Regions from separate parts of the Pseudomonas sp. 31-12 genome, predicted to be linked through region 2. Evidence: riboswitches for the same ligand, from Rfam matches in the RefSeq annotation. Region 2 holds a riboswitch; the other holds the start of a gene.
The links. A riboswitch is a leader RNA that binds a small molecule or an ion and turns the genes downstream of it on or off. The one in region 2 is predicted to bind cobalamin.
Positions count from the first base shown of each region.

Region 1: linked by a shared signal. The riboswitch ahead of cobO (cob(I)yrinic acid a,c-diamide adenosyltransferase) and the one ahead of DJ564_RS18125 (CbtB-domain containing protein) in region 2 are both predicted to bind cobalamin.

Region 1 is NZ_CP029482.1:2,090,298-2,098,578, forward strand. Features, by position in the region: gene DJ564_RS09700 (sorbosone dehydrogenase family protein) at 1-743, opposite strand, end outside; gene DJ564_RS09705 (hypothetical protein) at 811-1,395, opposite strand; cobalamin riboswitch at 1,549-1,782, shown strand; gene cobO (cob(I)yrinic acid a,c-diamide adenosyltransferase) at 1,863-2,474, shown strand; gene DJ564_RS09715 (cobyrinate a,c-diamide synthase) at 2,485-3,822, shown strand; gene bluB (5,6-dimethylbenzimidazole synthase) at 3,819-4,469, shown strand; gene cbiB (adenosylcobinamide-phosphate synthase CbiB) at 4,466-5,374, shown strand; gene cobD (threonine-phosphate decarboxylase CobD) at 5,367-6,368, shown strand; gene DJ564_RS09735 (cobyric acid synthase) at 6,356-7,807, shown strand; gene cobU (bifunctional adenosylcobinamide kinase/adenosylcobinamide-phosphate guanylyltransferase) at 7,941-8,281, shown strand, end outside.
Region 2 is NZ_CP029482.1:3,845,210-3,853,490, forward strand. Features, by position in the region: gene cobN (cobaltochelatase subunit CobN) at 1-3,021, opposite strand, end outside; gene cobW (cobalamin biosynthesis protein CobW) at 3,025-4,086, opposite strand; cobalamin riboswitch at 4,184-4,396, opposite strand; cobalamin riboswitch at 4,625-4,853, shown strand; gene DJ564_RS18125 (CbtB-domain containing protein) at 4,972-5,163, shown strand; gene DJ564_RS18130 (CbtA family protein) at 5,175-5,879, shown strand; gene DJ564_RS18135 (cobalamin biosynthesis protein) at 5,876-6,289, shown strand; gene cobM (precorrin-4 C(11)-methyltransferase) at 6,388-7,134, shown strand; gene nfuA (Fe-S biogenesis protein NfuA) at 7,387-7,971, opposite strand; gene DJ564_RS18150 (acyltransferase) at 8,029-8,281, opposite strand, start outside.

The DNA of each region.
Region 1 (8,281 bases), 1.8 Mb from region 2:
GTGGCGCGATCCACTTCCCAGATCGCCGCCCGACCTTCCTCCTGATCCAGACCATTTTCGCCAACGTTGCTGTTGGAGCCGACCGTGACGTACAGCTTGCTCCCATCCTTGCTGGCGATGACGTTTTTGGTCCAGTGATGATTCAGCGTGCCGCCTGGCAGATCGACTACCTTGATTGGTTGCGACTTGATCGCGGTGTCGCCATTTTCATAGTGAAAACGCAGCAAGCGATCGGTGTCGGCGACGTACAGGTCGTTGCCGACGAGCGTCATGCCGAAAGGCGAATTGAGGTTTTCCAGGAACACCGTGCGGGTTTCGGCGATGCCGTCGTGGTCCTTGTCCCGCAGCAGCGTGATGCGGTTCGGGCTGGGAACGCCGGCACCGGCGCGGCCCATGACTTTGCCCATGACCCAGCCGCGAATGCCTTTGCCGTCATCGGGTTTCGGTGGCGCGTTGGTTTCAGCCACCAGCACATCGCCGTTGGGCAGCACGTAGAGCCAGCGCGGGTGATCGAGCCCCTCGGCAAATGCCACCACCTGAGTGCCGGCTGCGGCGGTGGGTTTCGCACCTTCCGGCCAGCCGATCGCCGGGGCGATATTCACCGTCGGGATCAGGGTCTTGTTCGGTTCGGGCAACTTGGGTGACGGGCCGGTGCCGTCGGAGACTTGCAGGCTGGAGGTTTCACCACAAGCGGCGAGCCCTCCGGCGAGCGCGATGACAAGAACGAGCTGGGGCTTGCGCATGCTGGACTTCCCTATGAATGCATTGACTTAATCATAGAGAAGCTTAGACGCGCGATGGTTCAACCGGTCAGCCGCGGGCTTCCTTGAGCAGGACGGCGATGCCAGGGTGATAGTTGCCGGCTTCGTTACGCAACTTGCGATAGGCGTACGGGAAATACCAGGCCACGGCGCAGCTGTGTTCCTTTTGCAGGTCGTCGACCATGTCCTGGAGTTCTTCCGGCGTCGCGCTCTGCTGGGCCTTTTGTGGCGCAACGAACAGGCAGCCGAGTTTCAGGTCGCTGGCGTAGCTGATGCGTTTGGCGTCGCTGGTGATGTCCTGCAATGCCTGGGTCAGGTTCAGGCTATTGACCTTCGGCCAGCGTTGCGTGGCCTGCAGGTAGGCGCGTTCTTCGGCGGTGGCGATAAACAGATCGGCGCGACTGTTGCGTTCGCCTTCTTCGTTCTGTTTACGGGTCGGCGTTTGTTGCAGCGTGACCATTTCCGCCATCCAGGCCGCGGCGGAGAGTAAGCCAAGGTTGGCTTTTTCGTCGTACCAATAAGGCGTGTCGTTATCGCCGCGCACTGCATTGTAGCGGTCAATACAGTCAAACCAGCGTTCCAGCACCGGTCGCAGGAATTCCAGCTTCGGATTGCTGATGATCATGCCTTGCATGTGCTCACCCTTGTAATTTTGTTGTTGGGTTGTGGCTCTTTGATATCACTGCTGGCAGTGTGGTGCAAGTTGGGGTGTCAGTAAATTGACCGGCGGCAGTATATCGCTCGCCCGGGCTTTGTCTTCAATTGACGCTCCACCCCCAACCCTCTAACCTTCGCGCTTGTTTCAGGTGCTCTGTGGCGACGCCGACAGAGTGAAACAGGGAAGCCGGTGAGTGACTATCTTCACGCGACGAAACGTCACGATCCCGGCGCTGCCCCCGCAACGGTAAATGAGTGAAGACTGCGCCTTGAGCCACTGTGTCGACTGTCGACATGGGAAGGCGCGCAGTCCGGCGAATGCTGCTCATGAGCCCGGAGACCGGCCTGATTCATCCAACGGCATCACGGTGGGCGATGCCAGGCTTCTTGCCGTCTATTCTTGTGCCTGCCCGCCGTTATCCAGCCTCAACGGAGAGCTCCCCCATGACTGATTCCCCTGATCGTGACGAACGCCACCTTGCGCGCATGCAGCGCAAAAAAGCCGTGATCGACGAACGCATCGCCAACTCGCCGAACGAGTGCGGCCTGCTGCTGGTGCTGACCGGCAACGGCAAAGGCAAAAGCAGCTCGGCCTTCGGCATGCTCGCCCGCTCCATGGGCCACGGCATGCAGTGCGGCGTGGTGCAGTTCATCAAGGGCCGCAACAGCACTGGCGAAGAACTGTTCTTCCGGCGCTTCCCGGAGCAGGTGCGTTTTCATGTGATGGGCGAGGGCTTCACCTGGGAAACCCAGGACCGTCAGCGCGACATCGCCGCCGCCGAGGCCGCGTGGGCGGTGTCCCAGGAACTGTTGCGTGACCCGTCGATCGGTCTGGTGGTGCTGGATGAGTTGAACATTGCCCTGAAGCACGGCTACCTCGATCTGGATCAGGTACTCAGTGATTTGCAGGCACGTCCGCCGATGCAACACGTGGTGGTCACCGGTCGCGGCGCCAAGCCGGAAATGATCGAACTGGCCGACACGGTCACCGAAATGGGTGTGATCAAGCACGCGTTCCAGGCCGGGATCAAAGCGCAAAAAGGCGTCGAGTTGTGAGCTGCGCTTTATGAATAGCCATCGTCATTGCCCGGCGGTACTGATCGCCGCGCCGGCTTCCGGTCAGGGCAAGACCACCGTCACCGCCGCGCTGGCCCGTTTGCATCGCAATCAGGGACGCAAGGTCCGCGTGTTCAAATGCGGGCCGGACTTTCTCGACCCGATGATTCTCGAGCGCGCCAGCGGTGCGCCGGTGTATCAGCTGGACATGTGGATGGTCGGCGAGCAGGAAAGTCGTCGACTGTTGTGGGAAGCCGCCGGTGAAGCCGACCTGATCCTTATCGAAGGCGTCATGGGGCTGTTCGACGGTACGCCGTCCAGCGCTGACCTGGCGCGGCACTTCGGTGTGCCGGTGCTCGGCGTGATCGATGGCACGGCCATGGCGCAGACCTTTGGAGCGCTGGCGCTGGGTTTGGCGAAGTATCAGCCGGACTTGCCGTTTGCCGGTGTGTTGGCCAACCGTGTGGGCACGCTACGTCATGCGCAATTGCTCGAAGGCAGCCTGACTGAAGGTTTGCGCTGGTACGGCGCGTTGTCGCGGGAAACCGGGATCGAATTGCCGAGCCGTCACCTTGGTTTGGTCCAGGCCAGTGAGTTGAACGATCTCGACCTGCGCCTCGATTCGGCGGCTGAGTCGCTGGCCAGCAGTTGCGATGTGGCGCTGCCGCCCGCCGTGGAATTCGCCGGGCCCGATGTGATCGCCGCCAAGCCTTTGCTTAAAGGCATCCGAATCGCCGTGGCCCGTGATGAAGCATTCGCTTTCACCTACGGCGCGAGCCTGGATTTGCTGCGGGCCATGGGCGCTGAATTGTCGTTCTTCTCGCCGATCCGCGATGCTGATTTGCCGGAGGCGGACAGCCTTTATCTGCCGGGTGGTTATCCGGAACTGCACCATGTGGCGCTGTCACAAAACACCTCGATGCTCGATGCGATCCGCGCCCATCATGCTGCCGGCAAACCGTTGTTGGCCGAGTGTGGCGGGATGTTGTACCTGCTCGACTCCTTGACCGATGTCGAAGGCACTCGCGCCGAACTGGTCGGCTTGCTCAAAGGTGATGCGGTGATGCAAAAGCGTCTTGCTGCGCTGGCGTTGCAAGCGGTTGAGTTGCCGGAAGGTTCGCTGCGCGGGCACACCTATCACCATTCGCTGACCAGCACCGAGCTTGAGCCGATTGCCCGCGGGCTGAGCCCCAATGGCGGGCGTGGGGCTGAGGCGGTTTATCGTGAGGGGCGGATGACCGCCTCTTATGTGCACTATTATTTTCCGTCCAATCCATCGGCGGTTGCAGCGCTATTTGCGCCTGACCAAAACCCTGTGGGAGCGGGCTTGCCCGCGAAGAGGCCATGAGCGACAACGCCTTCTCCGAGGCCGAACGCGAAGCGGTTTATCGGGCAATTGCTGAACGCCGTGACATGCGTCATTTCAGCGGTGGCACGGTCGAGCCCGAGTTACTGCGACGCCTGCTCGAAGCCGCCCACCAGGCGCCGAGCGTCGGCCTGATGCAGCCCTGGCGGTTCATCCGCATCAGCGACCGGACACTGCGCGGCAAGATCCAGCAACTGGTGGAAGAAGAACGCATCCGTACCGCCGAAGCGCTCGGCGAGCGCACCGACGAATTCATGAAGCTCAAGGTCGAAGGCATCAACGACTGTGCCGAGGTGTTGGTCGCCGCGCTGATGGACGATCGCGAGCGCCACATCTTCGGGCGTCGCACCTTGCCGGAAATGGACATGGCCTCGTTGTCCTGCGCGATCCAGAACCTTTGGCTGGCCTCTCGCGCGGAAGGCCTGGGCATGGGCTGGGTGTCGCTGTTCGAGCCGCAAGCGCTGGCGGACTTGCTGGGTTTGCCCGCCGGGGCCAAGCCGTTGGCGGTTCTTTGTCTCGGTCCGGTCAAGGAATTCTATCCGGCGCCGATGCTGGTACTCGAAGGGTGGGCGCAGCCGCGTCCGCTCAGTGAGTTGCTGTATGAAAATTATTGGGGAGTGAGTCAATGAGTGTGGCGTTATTGAGTGTCGCCGCGGTTGCGCTGGACGCGCTGCTGGGTGAACCCAAACGCTGGCATCCGCTGGTGGCGTTCGGCCGTTTTGCCGACCGCATCGAGCAACGTTTCAATGGTGAGGGGCGTGGCTGGCGCAGTCACGGCGTCACCGCTTGGGTGATTGCCGTGTTGCCGCTGACCTTGCTGGCCACGGCGTTTTCCTGGGCGCCTTATGTCGGCTGGATCGTCGAGATCCTTGCGCTCTATTGCGCCCTCGGCATGCGCAGCCTCGGTGAACACGTCGAGCCGGTGGCCAAGGCTCTGCGCAGTGATGATCTGATTGAGGCGCGCATACGCGTGGGCTATCTGGTCAGCCGTCAGACCAGCGAACTGGACAAAACCGAAGTCGCCCGCGCTGCCACCGAATCAGTCCTGGAGAACGGCAGCGATGCGGTGTTCGCCGCGCTGTTCTGGTTTGCCGTGGCCGGCGCGCCTGGCGTGGTGCTCTATCGCTTGAGCAACACCCTTGATGCGATGTGGGGTTATCGCAACGAACGCTTCGAGCGTTTCGGCTGGGCGGCGGCGAAGATCGACGACGTCCTCAACTACATTCCTGCGCGCTTGGTGGCGTTGACCTACGCACTGCTGGGCAAAACCCGACTGGCGTTGAAATGCTGGCGCACCCAGGGCCCGACCTGGGACAGCCCGAACGCCGGGCCGGTGATGGCGGCCGGTGCTGGTGCGCTCGGCGTCGAGTTGGGCGGGGCGGCGATCTATCACGGTGAACTGCATCAGCGTCCGCAACTGGGCGAAGGCATGCCGGCGGATGCCGACTCCATCGACCGTGGCTGGCAATTGGTCCAGCGCGGGGTATGGTTATGGCTGCTGATTCTCTGCGTGGGAGCTGAATTCTATGCTTGAGCACGGTGGCCGGTTGCGCAAGGCGGCGCTCGAATACGGCATTGCCGAAGCCGATTGGCTGGACCTGTCGAGCGGGCTCGCGCCGTGGCCATTTCCGGTTCCGCAGATTCCACTGCGGGCCTGGGCGCGCTTGCCGGAAACCGATGACGGTCTGGAGCAGGCGGCCTGCGATTATTACGGCGCCGCCCAGGTGCTGCCGGTTGCCGGCTCGCAAATGGCCATTCAGTTGTTGCCGCGTTTGCGTCGGGCCGGCAAGGTCGGCGTGCTGTCGCCGTGTTACGCCGAGCACGCGCAAGCCTGGCGGCGTAACGGCTACATCGTGCGCGAAGTGCTGGAGCAGGAAGTCGACTTCTATATTGACAGCCTCGACGTGCTGGTGGTGGTCAACCCCAACAACCCGACGGGCTTGAGCCTGACTCCGAGCCGTCTGCTCGACTGGCATGCCCGGCTGGCGTCGCGCGGTGGCTGGCTGGTGGTGGACGAAGCGTTCATGGACAACACACCGACGCTGAGTCTGGCGCCGTTTGCTCATCTGGTCGGCTTGATTGTGCTGCGTTCCTTCGGCAAGTTCTTTGGCCTGGCCGGTGTGCGGCTGGGCTTTGTGCTGGCTGAGCGCAAGCTGCTCAAATTGCTCGCCGAGCAGGTGGGGCCGTGGGCGGTCAGCGGGCCGACACGCGTGTTGGGCCAAGCCTGTTTGCTGGACACTGAAGGCCATGCAAGGCAGCGGGTGCGCAGCGAAGCGGCCAGCGAGCGTCTGGCATTTTTGCTCGGGCAGTATGGTTTGCAGGCGCAGGGTGGCTGCGCGTTGTTTCAATGGCTGATCACCGAGCATGCTGAAGCGCTTCACGAGTTCATGGCGCGGCGCGGCATTTTGCTGCGGCTGTTCACCCACAACAGCAGCGTGCGTTTCGGCTTGCCTGCCGAGGAGGCCGATTGGCTGCGTCTCGAACAAGCACTTCAGGCCTTCGCCAAGAAAACACAATGTCCACGTTAATGGTGCAAGGCACCACCTCCGACGCCGGTAAAAGCACCCTGGTGACGGCGCTGTGTCGCTGGGTCACGCGTCAGGGTGTGCGCGTCGTGCCGTTCAAGCCGCAAAACATGGCGCTCAACAGTGCCGTGACCGCCGACGGTGGCGAGATCGGTCGCGCGCAAGCGGTGCAGGCCCAGGCGGCCAACCTTGAACCGCACACCGACATGAACCCGGTGCTGCTCAAACCCAACAGCGACACCGGCGCCCAAGTGATCATCCATGGTCGCGCGGTGACGACGATGAACGCGGTCGCCTATCACGACTACAAAACCATCGCCATGCAAGCGGTGCTGGCCTCCCATGGGCGATTGAGCGCGGCGTATCCGGTGGTGATGGTCGAAGGTGCGGGTTCGCCGGCCGAGATCAATCTGCGTGCTGGCGACATCGCCAACATGGGCTTTGCCGAAGCGGTGGATTGCCCGGTGGTGTTAATTGCCGACATCAATCGTGGCGGGGTTTTTGCGCATCTGGTGGGCACGCTGGAACTGCTGTCGCCGACCGAACAGGCGCGGGTCAAAGGCTTCATCATCAACCGTTTTCGTGGCGACATCGCCTTGCTGCAACCTGGTCTCGACTGGCTGGAAGCACGCACCGGCAAACCGGTGATCGGCGTGCTGCCGTATGTGATGGATCTGCACCTGGAGGCCGAGGACGGCATCGATCAGCGCCAGACCGACAAGGCTGAGCGCGTGCTGAAAGTAGTCGTACCGGTGCTGCCGCGCATCAGTAACCACACCGACTTCGATCCGCTGCGCCTGCATCCGCAAGTGGACCTGCAATTCATCGGCCCCGGCCAGGCGATTCCTGCGGCCGACCTGATCATTCTTCCCGGCTCGAAAAGCGTGCGCAGTGACCTTGCGTATTTGCGGGCCAGTGGCTGGGACACGGCCATCAGTCGTCATCTGCGTTATGGCGGCAAAGTGCTGGGGATCTGCGGCGGTCTGCAAATGCTCGGTGAGCAGGTGCACGACCCGCTGGGCCTCGAAGGTGCGCCGGGTTCCAGTACCGGCCTGGGTTTACTGGCGTTCGAAACGCAGCTCGAAGAAGAGAAGCAATTGCGCAATGTGCGCGGTCGTCTGGCGCTGGAAAATGCTGAAGTCAGCGGCTACGAAATCCATGCCGGCGTCACCACTGGGCCGGCACTGAAAAACGCCGCGGTGCAGCTGGACGATGGTCGTTTTGATGGTGCGCAAAGTGCTGACGGGCAGATTTTTGGTACCTACTTGCATGGCCTGTTTGAGTCACCCGCAGCCTGCAGTGCGCTGCTGCGCTGGGCGGGTTTGCAGGATGTGCAAGATGTGGATTACCACGGGTTGCGCGAGCGGGATATCGAGCGGTTGGCGGATCTGGTGGAGAAGCATTTGGATACCCGATTGCTGCGTGAACTCTGTGGGATTTGAGGTGGTTTTGAGTGCCTCATCGCGAGCAGGCTCGCTCCCACATTGGATATATGTCGTACACAAATCCCCTGTGGGAGCGAGCCTGCTCGCGATGACTGAAGTCGCCACGCCGCCAATTAACAGGTAAATGACCATGCTGCAACTGATCCTCGGCGGCGCCCGCTCCGGCAAAAGTCGTCTGGCTGAAAAACTCGCGACAGACAGCCAGCTTCAGGTCACCTACATCGCCACCAGCCAACCACTGGACGGGGAAATGAACGAACGCGTCGCCCACCACCGCGCCCGTCGCCCGGCCGAATGGGCGTTGATCGAAGAGCCTCTGGAACTCGCCCGAGTGCTGCGCGAAAGCGCCCGCGCCGAGCGTTGCCTGCTGGTGGATTGCCTGACCCTGTGGCTGACCAATCTGCTGATGCTCGACGACGCCGAACGTCTCAACGCTGAACGCGAAGCCCTGCTGGACTGCCTGGCCTCGTT
Region 2 (8,281 bases):
GCGGAAGAACCCGGACACGCGCAAGGTCACGTCCACGCGCGGGCGGTCGAGCAGGCTCAGCGGAAGGATTTCAAAGTCGTCGACCCGTTGACTGCCAGTGGCCCAGACCGGGCGCACGCCCATCAAGGCCATGGCCTGGGCGATGTCGTCGCCGCCGGTGCGCATGGTCGCCGTGCCCCAGACGGACAGGCCGAGCTGGCGCAGGTGATCGCCGTGGTCCTGCAAATGCCGTTCGAGAATCAGGTTCGCCGACTGGAAACCGATGCGCCAGGCGGTGGTGGTTGGCAGGTTGCGCACGTCCACCGAATAGAAATTGCGCCCGGTGGGCAGCACGTCCAGACGACCGCGACTCGGCGCACCGCTGGGACCGGCCGGGACGAAACGACCGCTCAGGGCATCGAGCAGGCCGCGCATTTCTGCGGGGCCGCAGGCATCCAGACGCGGGGCGACGACTTCGCACAGGCTGTCGAGGATGGCGCTCACTTCAGACCAGGGTGCCTCCTGTGGGAGCGGGCTTTTGTGGCGAGGAAGCTTGCTCCCGCTGGACTGCGCAGCAGTCCCATTTTCTGGGTCCGCTTCGCGAACCAACGGGAGCAAGCTCCCTCGCCACAGAGGATCGTTCCCATGGGGTTCGGCGTCGGTATTCAGAGTTCGCGCGATGAGTTGAGCGGCGAACAGTTCTAGGCGCTCTCGGGTATCCCCGGCGGTGCGCCAGACTTCATCGTTAATTGATTGCAGTTCAACGGGACGCGGTCCGGTCCACGGCTCGGCCAACGCGCAATCCAGCGGATCAAACCCCAACTCGAACGCCTTGGCCAACGCCCGCAACAGACTCGATTGCGCCCCACGACCATCGCCACGGGGGATCCGCAACAGCGCCAACAACGTATCAATGCGCAAACGCCCGGTCGGCGACTCGCCAAAGATGTGCAAGCCATCGCGGATCTGCGACTCTTTCAAGTCGCACAGGTACGTGTCCAGCCGAGGCAACCAGATCGCCGCATCGGCGTCGCTGTTGAGCTTTTCGTCCAGTTGCAGTTCACGGTCGATGTGCGTGTCGCGCACCAGTTGCAGGATGTCGCGCTGCAACTCCCGGGCGCGGCGCGGGTCGAGCAACTGCGCTTCGTAATACTCGTCCGCCAGCAACTCAAGGTTGCGCAACGGTCCGTAGGTTTCGGCGCGGGTCAGCGGCGGCATCAAGTGGTCGATGATCACCGCTTGGGTGCGACGCTTGGCCTGGGCGCCCTCGCCCGGATCGTTGACGATAAAGGGATAGATATTCGGCAGCGGCCCGAGCAGCGCATCCGGCCAGCAGTTTTCGCAGAGCCCGACGCCTTTGCCCGGCAGCCATTCAAGGTTGCCGTGCTTGCCGACGTGAATCACGCCGTGGGCGCCATAGGTGTTGCGCAACCAGAAGTAGAACGCCAGGTAGCCGTGGGGCGGTACCAGATCCGGGTCGTGATACACCGCGCTCGGGTCGACCTGATATCCCCGCGCCGGCTGAATGCCGACGAAGGTCAGGCCAAAGCGCAGCCCGGCGATCATCATGCGTCCGTCGCGGCACATCGGATCGCTGTCAGGCGTGCCCCAGCGCTCCAGCACGGCTTGCTGATTGGCTTCGGGCAAGGCCTTGAACATCGCCCGATAGTCGTCCATCGCCAGGCTTTGCTGACAGGGACGCTGGTCAATCGTGTCGAGGTCGTTGCTGACGCCGCCGAGCAATTGTTGAATCAACGCAGTGCCGCTTTCCGGCAACTCGGCGGGCAGCGGATAGCCTTCGGTGTGCAGCGCACGCAGGATGTTCAGCGCGGCAGCCGGGGTGTCGAGTCCGACACCGTTGCCGATGCGACCGTCGCGGGTCGGGTAGTTGGCGAGGATCAGCGCGATGCGTTTTTCGCTGTTTGGCACCCGCGCCAGATCGATCCAGCGCCGCGCCAGTTCGGCAACGAAATCCATGCGTTCCGGTTGCGCCCGATAGCACACCACGTCCGACTGACTGCGCTCACTGCGCCACGCCAAGTCCTTGAAGCTGATCGGTCGGCTGATGATCCGTCCGTCCAGCTCCGGGAGCGCGATGTGCATCGCCAGATCACGCGGGCCGAGGCCCTGCTCGCTCGCGAGCCAACCGGGCTCGTTGTCCTGGGCGCAAATCGCCTGGATCACCGGAATGTTGCGGCGAAACGGCCGCAAATGCGGCGCTTCAGGGCTTGATTGCGCGAAGCCGGTGGTGTTGAGAATCACCCCCGCCTCGACTTCGTCCAGCAGGTCCTCGACCACCGTCAGGCAGCCGGGCTCTTTCAAACTGGCCACGGCAACGGGCAACGGGTTCAACCCCGCCGCCTGCAAACGCTGGCAGAAAACATCGATGAACGCCGTGTTCGCCGCCTGCAAATGCGAGCGATAGAACAGCACCGCCGCCACCGGTTGACCGGCCTGCCAGTCGGCTTGCCAATCGCTCAGTTCAGCGGGGCTTTTTTGTGGATGGTAAATCGCTGTGCGCGGCAGGGTTTGCGGCTCGGCCCAGGCGTAGTCGCGATCCAGCCAGCGATTGGCCAGACAGCGGAAGAAATCCAGGGCATTGGCCATGCCGCCCTGACGCAAAAACTGCCAAAGCCGGTCGCGGTCTTCGGCTATCACGGTGCTCAGGTCACTGAGCTCCGGGTCAGGACGATCATCGCCGGGCACCAGAATCAGTTGCACACCACGTTGGGACAGCTCCACCAGACGCTCGACACCGTAACGCCAATAGGCGATGCCGCCGTGCAGCGAAATCAGGATCACCTTGGCATGGCGCAGCACTTCGTCGACATACAGGTCGACCGAGGCGTGATTCTGCACCTGCATCGGGTTGGCCAGACGCACGCTGGGGTAATCGTCGGGCAACTGCTGCGCCGCTTCGGCGAGCAACGCCAGGCTGGAATCGCCGCTGCACAGGATCACCAACTCGGCGGGGGTTTGTCCAAGGTCGGCAATGTTGTCATCCGACACGAAACCGCCGGGCTGGGTCCTGAGCAGGTGCATGGCTTAAACGCTGAGCGCGGCGCGCAATTGCGCTTCAAGCAGCGTGGCGTCCAGTTCCTGGCCGATCAGCACCAGGCGCGTGGTACGCGCTTCTTCGGCGCCCCACTGACGGTCGAAATGCTTGTCGAAACGCGTGCCCACGCCCTGGATCAGCAAGCGCATCGGCTTGTTCGGAATCGCCGCGAAACCTTTGACGCGCAGGATGCCGTGCTGGACCACCAGTTGGGTCAGCGCGTCCAGCAGCAGGCTTTCGTCGGCTTGCGGCAGTTCGATGGAGATGGAATCGAAGGCGTCGTGATCATGATCGTCTTCACCTTCATGGTGGTAATCGTGATGGCTGTGACGGCTGTCGATGTGTTCTTCGGAACCGGCACCGAGGCCGATCAACACGTCCAGTGGCACACGGCCGCTGCTGGCTTCGATGACTTTGACGGCGGGCGGCAACTCTTCGGCGACTTCCAGGCGTACACGGGCGAGGTCTTCAGGGCTGATCAGGTCGGCCTTGTTGAGGATCACCAGGTCGGCGCTGGCCAGTTGGTCGGCGAACAGCTCGTGCAGCGGCGATTCGTGGTCCAGGTTCGGGTCGAGTTTGCGCTGGGCGTCGACCTGGTCCGGGAAAGCCGCGAAGGTGCCGGCGGCAACGGCCGGGCTGTCGACCACGGTGATGACTGCGTCAACGGTGCAGGCGCTGCGGATTTCCGGCCACTGGAAGGCTTGAACCAGCGGCTTTGGCAAGGCCAGGCCCGAGGTTTCGATCAGGATGTGATCAAGGTCGCCGCGACGGGCGACGAGTTCGCGCATCACCGGGAAGAATTCTTCCTGGACGGTGCAGCACAGGCAGCCGTTGGCCAGTTCGTAGACGCGGCCGTTGGCTTCTTCTTCGGTGCAGCCAATGGAGCATTGCTTGAGGATTTCGCCGTCGATGCCCAGCTCGCCAAACTCGTTGACGATCACCGCGATGCGGCGGCCCTGCGCGTTGTCGAGCATGTGCCGCAGCAAGGTGGTTTTGCCCGAGCCGAGGAAGCCGGTAACGATGGTGACGGGGAGTTTGGCCAGTGTTTTCATCGGATGCCCTTTGGCAAGGTGGCGGGCATACGGGACGACAATCGCAGCGACGGGCGCGCGCGGAAGAGTTCGCCACCGGATCACCCCGCCCGGTTGTAGTGAGAATCTGTGTCGAGGCAGGTCTCCTGGCTGACGGTGTGCCAAATGCAGATTGGCATTCGCTGCGCCTTCCCGCGAACCCGCTGGACAGGGTTTGCAGTGGCGTGGCAGCGAACATCACCGTTCACAGTTGCGGGGGCAGCCGCGGCATCGACCGCGTTCCCTTCTTAGCTTCGGCAAATGCCGAAGAACCTCGAAAGCGCAAGGCTACGCATCGTGTGGGGGCGGGTCAATGTCTCGTGAGACCTCACGCCCCCCTGTGGCGAGGGAGCTTGCTCCCGTTCGGCGGCGAAGCCGTCGCAATACCTGCTTGAGAGGTACGCCTGAAGGAATGCCGGGGGTCGCTTCGCAACCCAGCGGGAGCAAGCTCCCTCGCCACAGGTATTGGGTGTCGAATGAGAACCCATGGCAATTGACGCCAAACCCCCGCCCATGCTCTCCTACACGCCTTGTTACGGGTGCCCTTCACAGGGTGAAACGGGAAACCGGTGAATCATGTGCTTTACTCAAAGCCATGTCAGTCCGGTGCTGCCCCCGCAACGGTAAGCGAGCGAAGCGTCAGATCCACTGTGCCAGCAGTTCGGCATGGGAAGGTGATGCTTGCAGGTTCCGGCGAAAGCCAGCACCCCTCGTGAGCCCGGAGACCGGCCCGCAACACAAAGTGACCACTACGATCACTGAATAACAAACCCGCGGTGGGCGGGCGCTGTTGAACCTCTGCGTGCCCGACTCGCAGGGGTCTTCCATGCGCTCTATTCACCCGCTGACAGACCAGAGGGAAGCGCCATGTCGATCATCAGCAGCACCGGCCACAGCACCGCCAGCACCACCACAACCCTGAGCCAACGCCTGACCGCCGCCGTGTGTGCGTCGATCCTCGGCGCGTGTCTCGTCTATTTCGCCGGTTTCTCGCACATCGAAGCGGTGCACAACGCCGCGCACGATACCCGTCACAGCTCCGCCTTCCCGTGCCATTGAGACCTGTCGACATGATCAAGCGTATTGCGCAAACCGCAGGTTTCAGCGGGCTGCTGGCCGCCCTGTTGCTGACCCTGCTGCAAAGTTTCTGGGTGTCACCGCTGATTCTGCAGGCCGAAACCTACGAAAAATCCGAGCCGGCCGCGGTTGAAGTCCACGAGCACGCCGCCGGTGTCGCCGCTCACACTCACGACGCCGAAGCCTGGGAGCCGGAAGACGGCTGGCAGCGCCTGCTGTCGACCACGGGTGGCAATCTGGTGGTGGCTGTCGGTTTCGCCCTGATGCTCGCCGGTCTCTACACCTTGCGTGCACCGACCAAAACCTCTCAGGGCCTGCTCTGGGGCCTGGCCGGTTACGCGACCTTCGTGCTCGCGCCGACCCTCGGCCTGCCGCCTGAACTGCCGGGCACTGCCGCGGCTGATCTGGCCCAACGGCAACTCTGGTGGATCTGTACGGCCGCTTCCACCGCCGCCGGCATTGCGTTGATTGTGTTCAGCCGCCACTGGCTGATGAAGATCCTCGGCGTGGCGATTCTCGCCGTTCCGCACGTAGTCGGCGCGCCACAACCGGAAGTGCACTCGATGCTCGCTCCGGAAGCCCTCGAAGCGCAGTTCAAAATCGCTTCGCAGTTGACCAACATCGCGTTCTGGCTGGCCCTGGGCCTGATCAGCGCCTGGTTGTTCCGCCGCAAAAGCGATGGCCAATACCACGCATGATTGATACCTGCACGGCGCCGACTTTAGTGGTCGGCCTGGGCTGCCAGCGCGGCTGCCCCGCCAGCACGCTGCGGGCGTTACTCGATCAGGCACTGCAGGCTCATAAAATCGGACTTCACCAGATCAAGGCCCTGGCCAGCATCGACCTGAAGCGTGATGAGCCTGGCCTGGTCGAACTCGCCGAACAACTCGCGTTGCCGCTGATGTATTTCAGCAGTGAGCAATTGAAAGGTTACAAACCGCAACTCAGCCACCATTCGGACATCGCGTTCGAACGCACCGGCTGCTACGGCGTGGCGGAAAGTGCCGCCCTGGCCCTGGCCGAACACCTGGCCAAGGCACCGGCGAAACTGCTGATTTCACGACAAAAATATGCCCAGGCCACCCTCGCATTGGCCTGCGTTGCGTAAGATCCCCGATAATCCCCACCTCCGATCATGAGCAATCTTCATATCAAGCGTTGCCCGAGCCCTTTTTCCAACAGACTCTTTATTCAAAGGAACGGACGATGACCGTCTACTTCATTGGCGCAGGTCCCGGCGACCCGGAACTGATCACCGTCAAAGGCCAACGGCTGATTCGCAGTTGCCCGGTGATCATCTATGCCGGCTCTTTGGTGCCTGCCGCGGTGCTCGAAGGCCATTGTGCCGAACAGGTGGTCAACAGCGCTGAATTGCACCTGGAGCAGATCATCGAACTGATCAAGACCGCCCACGCCAACGGTCAGGACGTCGCGCGGGTGCATTCCGGTGATCCGAGTCTTTATGGGGCGATTGGTGAGCAGATTCGCTATCTGCGTGAACTCGGGATTGCGTTTGAAATCGTTCCCGGGGTCACGGCGACGGCGGCGTGTGCGGCGCTCTTGGGGGCGGAACTGACGCTGCCCGACGTCTCACAGAGTGTGATTCTGACCCGCTATGCCGACAAGACCGTGATGCCGGCCGGTGAAGAACTGGGGAGCCTGGCGCAGCATGGGGCGACCATGGCGATTCATTTGGGCGTGCAGCATCTGGAAAAGATCATCGCCCAATTGCTGCCGCATTACGGCGCAGACTGCCCGATCGCGGTGATTCACCGAGCGAGCTGGCCGGATCAGGATTGGGTGGTGGGGACGATTGAGGACATTGCCGGGAAGGTTGCGGCGAAAGGGTTTCGGCGTACGGCGTTAATTCTGGTGGGCCGGGTGTTGGGAAGTGATCAGTTCAGCGAGTCGTCGCTGTATCGCGCGGGGCATGCGCATCTCTACAGGCCCTGAGCCAAGCACAACGCTGAGATAAGTGGCTCTGTGGTGAGGGGATTTAGCGAAACGTCGCACCGCCCCGTTCGGCGGCGAAGCCGTCGCTAAACCTGATTGCGAGGTGCACCCGGAAGAATGCAGGGGGCCGCTTCGCTGCCCAACGGGGATAAATCCCCTCGCCACAGGTAAGTCCATTCACTCACAGATAATCGATCACCCATAAAAAAACGGCACTCACGGGTGCCGTTTTTTCATTTCGCAGCGAACACCTTAGTAGTAGGCGTTTTCTTTCTGCGTGTGGTCAGTCACATCGCGTACACCCTTGAGCTCGGGAATGCGCTCGAGCAAGGTGCGCTCGATGCCTTCGCGAAGGGTGACGTCTGCCTGGCCACAGCCCTGGCAGCCGCCGCCGAACTTCAGCACCGCGATGCCGTCTTCGACCACATCGATCAGGCTGACCTGACCGCCGTGGCTGGCCAGCCCCGGGTTGATCTCGGTTTGCAGGTAATAGTTGATACGCTCGTTGACCGGGCTGTCGGCGTTGACCATCGGCACTTTGGCGTTGGGCGCCTTGATCGTCAGCTGGCCGCCCATGCGGTCGGTGGCGTAGTCGACAACCGCGTCGTCCAGGAAAGCTTCGCTGAACGAATCGATGTAAGCGGTGAAGCTTTTCAGCCCCAGCGCGGTGTCTTCAGGTTTCTCTTCGCCCGGCTTGCAGTAGGCAATGCAGGTTTCGGCGTACTGGGTGCCAGGCTGGGTGATAAAGACGCGGATGCCGATACCCGGGGTGTTCTGCTTGGAGAGCAGATCAGCCAGATAATCGTGGGCGGCGTCAGTGATGGTAATAGCGGTCATGGAAACTCCTCGCAGGCTTGGGCGCAGTTTACGCCAATCATCGCGCCGTACAAAGTCCTAGTATTTTTGTCGGGAAAGAGCCGGAACAACGTTGCTTGCCGATTCGCCGTCAATCCAGCCTTTAAGCCACCGATAGCTGCTTTTTTCCACAAATTCGTAACTTGCCCAGGAGGCCACACCGATGGTCAGCACGCAAACAGCGAACATCACGTAGGGATTTACCCCATAACGCTGTGCGAAAAATCCGCCGGCAGACAGCACCAGCACGTGCATCAGGTACACCGAGTAGGAACAATCGCCGAGCACCTTG